DNA from 2 places in the Paenibacillus sp. FSL H3-0329 genome. Region 1 is predicted to be linked to the other one. Evidence: a T-box and tRNA genes for the amino acid it is inferred to sense, from the RefSeq annotation. Region 1 holds a T-box; the other holds one or more tRNA genes.
What was found. The T-box of region 1 lies ahead of trpS (tryptophan--tRNA ligase). A T-box ahead of a tRNA ligase gene usually reads a tRNA of that ligase, here a tRNA-Trp.
Positions count from the first base shown of each region.

Region 2: it has a tRNA-Trp gene. The T-box ahead of trpS (tryptophan--tRNA ligase) is inferred to sense a tRNA for this amino acid. The anticodon was not compared.

Region 1 is NZ_CP150150.1:5,739,504-5,742,888, forward strand. It holds gene NSQ66_RS25360 (hypothetical protein) at 103-291, shown strand; gene trpS (tryptophan--tRNA ligase) at 294-1,280, opposite strand; T-box leader at 1,344-1,583, opposite strand; gene NSQ66_RS25370 (aldose 1-epimerase) at 1,718-2,692, shown strand; gene NSQ66_RS25375 (alpha/beta-type small acid-soluble spore protein) at 2,893-3,123, shown strand; gene NSQ66_RS25380 (hypothetical protein) at 3,277-3,385, opposite strand, start outside.
Region 2 is NZ_CP150150.1:5,933,478-5,936,862, forward strand. It holds gene NSQ66_RS26125 (AraC family transcriptional regulator) at 1-686, shown strand, start outside; tRNA gene NSQ66_RS26130 (tRNA-Leu) at 824-902, opposite strand; tRNA gene NSQ66_RS26135 (tRNA-Cys) at 917-990, opposite strand; tRNA gene NSQ66_RS26140 (tRNA-Gly) at 1,001-1,075, opposite strand; tRNA gene NSQ66_RS26145 (tRNA-Gln) at 1,082-1,156, opposite strand; tRNA gene NSQ66_RS26150 (tRNA-His) at 1,175-1,250, opposite strand; tRNA gene NSQ66_RS26155 (tRNA-His) at 1,294-1,369, opposite strand; tRNA gene NSQ66_RS26160 (tRNA-Trp) at 1,393-1,466, opposite strand; tRNA gene NSQ66_RS26165 (tRNA-Tyr) at 1,473-1,558, opposite strand; tRNA gene NSQ66_RS26170 (tRNA-Thr) at 1,564-1,639, opposite strand; tRNA gene NSQ66_RS26175 (tRNA-Phe) at 1,668-1,743, opposite strand; tRNA gene NSQ66_RS26180 (tRNA-Asp) at 1,754-1,831, opposite strand; tRNA gene NSQ66_RS26185 (tRNA-Met) at 1,857-1,933, opposite strand; tRNA gene NSQ66_RS26190 (tRNA-Val) at 1,951-2,026, opposite strand; tRNA gene NSQ66_RS26195 (tRNA-Glu) at 2,082-2,156, opposite strand; tRNA gene NSQ66_RS26200 (tRNA-Ser) at 2,175-2,267, opposite strand; tRNA gene NSQ66_RS26205 (tRNA-Asn) at 2,271-2,346, opposite strand; rRNA gene NSQ66_RS26210 (23S ribosomal RNA) at 2,408-3,385, opposite strand, start outside.

The sequences.
Region 1 (3,385 bases):
TGTAGACTTACTGAGAGATCTATTCTATAATCACAAAAAATCCCGGAGTATTTTATAATACTCCGGGATTCATTTTAGCAGACACGGAAAGGAAGGCTCTTAATGGGTAAAGGACTCTCACTTTGGTTCGCTTGTTCTTCTATTCTTATTCTCACTGCCGCTTCAATCGCGATCAGCTATAGCTTCTGGCTGGCACTTCTGCTTGGTTTTCTTTGCGTAATGAATATTGGCTGGGGATTTATCCTCAAAGCCAGAATTAGACGCAAACAGGAAAGCTTAAGCTCTGACTAAGATTAACGAGCTGGCAGAAAGCCCATCCGCTCTTTTACGCCATTCAACGTCTCAGCTGCAACAATACGTGCACGTTCAGCACCTTCAGCAAGAATATCAGTGATCGCACCTGAACTGCGAATTTCATGATATCTTTGTTGCAAAGGCTCAAGTGTGGATACAACCACTTCCCCAAGATCCTTCTTAAAGCCACCATACATTTGTCCTTCATAACGATCGGCAATTTGCTGGAGGGACATCCCAGAACATTCCGAGTAAATACTCATCAAGTTACTAATCTCTGGCTTGTTAGCCGGATCAAAGATCACTTCACGTCCAGAATCAGTCGTTGCGCGGCTGATTTTTTTACGGATCACATCCGGCGAATCCAACAGGGCAATATAGCTGCCTGCATTCGGGCTGCTCTTGCTCATTTTTTTAGTGCCATCATCCAGAGACATAATGCGTGCGCCCACTTCAGGGATATATGGTTCAGGAATCGTAAAGAATTCGCCAAAACGGTTATTGAATCGGCCAGCTAAATCACGGGTCAACTCCAAGTGCTGCTTCTGATCTTCACCTACTGGCACAAGATCCGCATTATAAACAAGAATATCTGCTGCCATTAAAGAAGGATATACGAATAGGCCCGCGCCAACTGAATCCTTACCTGATGATTTATCTTTGAACTGTGTCATACGCTCAAGCTCGCCCATTGCCGTCAGCGTAGTCATGATCCAGCCCAATTCCGCATGCTGAGGCACATGAGACTGCATATATACATTCGAACGCACAGGATCAATTCCTGCCGCGATAAAGAGTGCAGCTACAGCTTCAGACTGCTCACGCAGTGCCGCAGGATCTTGAGCAACGGTGATCGCATGCATATCGACAACCATAAAGAAACATTGATGATCGTCTTGCAGCTTCACAAAATTTTTCAGCGCTCCGATATAGTTACCCAAAGTTAGAGAACCGCTCGGTTGTATGCCTGACATTACTTTTTTCAACATAATATAGACCTCCGTTAGATGTAATTTCCGATTTCCGAGAACGCAAAAAAAGCCTCATCCGCAAGGGACGTGAGACCGTGGTGCCACCCTTATTCGCTGCTTAACCTTTGTATAGTCAAAGGGAAACAGCCTTAGTCTTCCGTTAACGGGGAAGATCCGGCCGGTCTACTAGGGCATCTTGCTCCCGTTCAAGCGCGGCGCTCAGGGGTCCATTCATCAGGAGTGTCCTACCGGTTCGCATCAACCACCGGCTTTCTGAAGGTGTATTTCCTGTCTACTTGTCCCCGTCATCACATTCTCATCATAATTTAATGCCTTCATCATAGAACCATAAAGAGAAGTTGTCAAATCACTTAACCACTTCCGCATAAATCTGTTATGATAAGGTTATCCATGTTCTATTCGATTACAGTTACGATAAAGGAGCATATCTCATGAAACAGGTGACCAAAGGGCAGTGGGGCGGTTATGATACTTATATTTTGCACAGCCGCGAACTGGAAGTCACGCTTTTGCCGCGACTAGGAAACAACGTGATTTCATTGTTTGATGTAAAAGAACAACGGGAAATTCTGCGGCGGCCTGATGAAAGCGATCAAGCTTTCTTTATGCAAAAACCTTACCATTTTGGCATCCCGCTCTTAATTCCACCCGGAAGAATTCGTAAAGGAAAATTTCAATTCGAGGGTACAAGTTATCAATTTGACCAGAATACCGCTGGTGACAATCATATCCATGGTCTACACCGGACTCAATCCTGGTGTGTCAGCGATATTGAAGAAGACGAGGACGGTTGTGCAGTCACTACTGAATTCCTTACTGAAGATGATCCGCACTGGATGGAGCAATTTCCCATTCCACTCAAATTCGAAATGACATTCAGGCTTCAGGATTCCCGGCTCAGCCAGACTTTAAAGGTTACAAATCTCGGCGATCATCGTATTCCCTTTGGGATCGGTTATCACACCTGGTTTATGATCGATGGAGAACCTGAACGCTGGAATCTCAAGCTGCCCGTAAACAGCATTTATGAACTAAACGATGAATTGCTCCCTAGCGGCAATCTAATTCCACTTGGTGATCTAGATTCACTAAACTCTGGAATCAACCTCCAGGGAACTAATTTTGATACTGCTCTACGTATTGGTGACAAGCAGCCCGTAGAAGCCTTGCTATTACGCGATGATGGTTATGGTCTTCGTTATACAGCTGACGAGAATCATTTCCGCCACTGGGTCCTGTATACCAAAGGGCCGGCCGATCAATTTCTGTGCATCGAACCTTACACCTGGCTCCCGGATGCTCCTAACGTTTCCGATGACCCTTCCTTCACGGGCTTGCTGAAGGTAGAACCAGGTCAAAGTCTTGAGCTGTCCACTATGCTGGAAATGATCTATCCCGAGAATTAAAGCAGATATACATTATATCGGTCTTCCCTTGCGTTTACGTAAGAGAAGGCCGATTTTTTGTGCGAGCTTAGTTATTTGGGCTTTCTACCCTTACTTTTAATCGACTAATAATTACCATCCTTAAAACCTTTCGATAGCATGCATGAATTAGCCTCTTAGCGCTCATACTATCTTCACAACGGGCGAAGGAGGTGACACACATGGGTCAAGCAGGTCAAGGTCGTAGCAGCCGTTCCAATAACCTTGTAGTTCCTCAAGCAAATGCAGCGTTGCAACAATTGAAATATGAAGCAGCACAAGAGCTTGGAGTAACGATCCCAGCTGACGGTTATTACGGGAACTACACTTCCCGCGAAACTGGTTCTTTGGGAGGTTACATCACTAAACGTCTAGTACAACTGGCAGAACAACAACTGTCCGGTCGTCAGTAACATCGTTATCTTAAGTGTTTTATCCGGCAGAGGTCTTAAAAAGCCTATTGCCGACTAGCTTTCAAACCTCTCACACTTCTTCTAGAAGCTGTGGGGGGTTTTTCTAATTTATAGCCTATAGTCCCAGCTGCAAACAATTTTTATGTAAAACGTTTAACTTAAAAATTGATCAGCACTCTCGGCGTAAGCATTACGGGGAGATCGAATCATCAGATTCGCCATATTATAATTAGACTCCAGCGTAGCATCTACGATTAGCTTG
Region 2 (3,385 bases), 190 kb from region 1:
AATGCTACGAACTGGTCTATTATTTACAGGGGGTAGGGACAACCAATGTTGGCCCACGAAGTTACCATTTTCGCTCCTCTTCTTTCGCGCTTGTGCCACCCAATCATAAACATGACGAGCACCACCGTGAGGATGCAAATGTATTATTTGTAGGCTTCCACTCGGTACACCCTAATATGAGTAATCTGCTCGGCGTATATGAAGATGATAAAGATCAGACCGTTCTTCAAATCCTGCTGCGAATGAAAGCAGAGTTTACACGTAAGCAAGACGGATTCTCTGAGCTTCTAAACCTACAAATGAGCGAGATTACCGTCCATCTTATGAGGCTTCTTAGTGCCTCTGGATATCAATCCCCAACAGAAGATCGAGTACAATATGTCCTTAATTATATGAATGAGCATTATCGCCATAAATTGTCCGTCGAAACACTATCAGAAATGTCCGGATATAGCTACGATCGTTTTCGCCATCTATTTAAAGAACGTTTCGGGTCCTCACCCCTGCGGTATTTGCTGTTAAAACGCCTGGAGTATGCAAAATCTCTATTACGTCATACTCAGATGCAAATCTCTGAAGTATCTGCTGCTGCAGGTTTTGTGAACGATGCCCAATTCTGCAATATGTTTAAACGAGAAATAGGTCATACCCCGCGAGCATTCCGCATTAATAATCAATCAGGTTAATCACTAATCAGATTAAAAAAAGCCGTTGAAATAGAGAAACTCCTCTATTCAACGGCTTAATCCTGTAAAACTAAGAACATAAAGAAAAAAGGTTAGTAAGATTGCTTATAAAAGCAATCTTACTAACCTTTTTAAGATACCGGCGAGAGGACTCGAACCTCCACGGTTTCCCACTCGATTTTGAGTCGAGCGCGTCTGCCATTCCGCCACGCCGGCACATATGAACTAAATGGAGGCGCCACCCAGATTTGAACTGGGGATAAAGCTTTTGCAGAGCTTTGCCTTACCACTTGGCTATGGCGCCATGTAAATTTTGGAGCGGACGACGGGAATCGAACCCGCGACCCTCGCCTTGGCAAGGCGATGCTCTACCGCTGAGCCACGTCCGCATAAAATGGCTGGGGATATAGGATTCGAACCTATGAGTGACGGAGTCAAAGTCCGTTGCCTTACCGCTTGGCTAATCCCCAATAACATTTTAAAGTAAATGGGGCGACTGATGGGTCTCGAACCCACGAATGCCGGAACCACAATCCGGTGCGTTAACCCCTTCGCCACAGTCGCCATATTAAGTTGATATTGTCGCCATTATTCATTTTAAAGAAAATGGGGCGGCCGATGGGTCTCGAACCCACGAATGCCGGAACCACAATCCGGTGCGTTAACCCCTTCGCCACGGCCGCCATATTAAACTTTAGAAAAAACTTGGCAGGGGCAGCAGGAATTGAACCCACACCAACGGTTTTGGAGACCGTTGTTCTACCTTTAAACTATGCCCCTAAAAACTGGTGGAGGATGATGGATTCGAACCACCGAACACTTACGTGAGCAGATTTACAGTCTGATGCGTTTGGCCACTTCGCTAATCCTCCAAGGATGGTGCCGGCGAGAGGACTTGAACCCCCAACCTACTGATTACAAGTCAGTTGCTCTACCAATTGAGCTACACCGGCATGGCACTCATTCTTTTGTGATGATAAATGGTGGCTCGGGACGGAATCGAACCGCCGACACGAGGATTTTCAGTCCTCTGCTCTACCGACTGAGCTACCGAGCCATGATGAAAATGGCGGAACCGACGGGATTCGAACCCGCGATCTCCTGCGTGACAGGCAGGCATGTTAGGCCAACTACACCACGGTTCCAAAAGATATAATTGCTTAAGTTAATTGGTTGCGGGGGCAGGATTTGAACCTGCGGCCTTCGGGTTATGAGCCCGACGAGCTACCGGGCTGCTCCACCCCGCGTCAGTAAAAATATGTTATGGTGGAGGCTGAGGGGATCGAACCCCCGACCCTCTGCTTGTAAGGCAGATGCTCTCCCAGCTGAGCTAAGCCTCCATAAACAACAATTGTTATTGTACCAAAGTCCACTAGGATAAATCAAGTGAAAATTTGGTGACCCGTATGGGATTCGAACCCATGTTACCTCCGTGAAAGGGAGGTGTCTTAACCCCTTGACCAACGGGCCATACTAATTAAAAATTTGTGGCGGAGAGAGAGGGATTCGAACCCTCGAGACGCTTGTGGCGCCTACACGATTTCCAATCGTGCTCCTTCGGCCAAACTCGGACACCTCTCCATATGGCTCCCCGAACAGGACTCGAACCTGTGACAACTCGATTAACAGTCGAGTGCTCTACCAACTGAGCTATCAGGGAATATTCATACCAGGCTTAATCGCCTGAAAACTGAATCCGAAACGAATCTGCATTCTAAGTATAGGATAAGCCCTCGACCGATTAGTATTGGTCAGCTCCATGCATTGCTGCACTTCCACCTCCAACCTATCTACCTCGTCGTCTTCAAGGGGTCTTACTAATTGGGAAATCTCATCTTGAGGGGGGCTTCACGCTTAGATGCTTTCAGCGCTTATCCCGTCCGTACGTAGCTACCCAGCCATGCTCCTGGCGGAACAACTGGTGCACCAGCGGTACGTCCATCCCGGTCCTCTCGTACTAAGGACAGCTCCTCTCAAATTTCCTGCGCCCACGACAGATAGGGACCGAACTGTCTCACGACGTTCTGAACCCAGCTCGCGTACCGCTTTAATGGGCGAACAGCCCAACCCTTGGGACCTACTTCAGCCCCAGGATGCGATGAGCCGACATCGAGGTGCCAAACCTCCCCGTCGATGTGGACTCTTGGGGGAGATAAGCCTGTTATCCCCAGGGTAGCTTTTATCCGTTGAGCGATGGCCCTTCCATGCGGTACCACCGGATCACTAAGTCCGACTTTCGTCCCTGCTCGACTTGTAGGTCTCGCAGTCAAGCTCCCTTATGCCTTTGCACTCTGCGAATGATTTCCAACCATTCTGAGGGAACCTTGGAACGCCTCCGTTACTCTTTAGGAGGCGACCGCCCCAGTCAAACTGCCCGCCTGACACGGTCCCCGTACCCGGTAAGGGTACTAGGTTAGAACCTAGATACGATCAGGGTGGTATCCCAACGGCGCCTCCACCGAAGCTTGCGCTCCGATTTCTACGGCTCCCACCTATCCTGTACAGATCGTACCCAAATTCAATATCAAGCTGCAGTAAAGCTCCATGGGGTCTTTCCGTCTTGTCGCGGGTAACCTGCATCTTCACAGGTATTAAAATTTCACCGGATCTCTCGTTGAGACAGCGCCCAAGTCGTTACGCCATTCGTGCGGGTCAGAATTTACCTGACAAGGAATTTCGCTACCTTAGGACCGTTATAG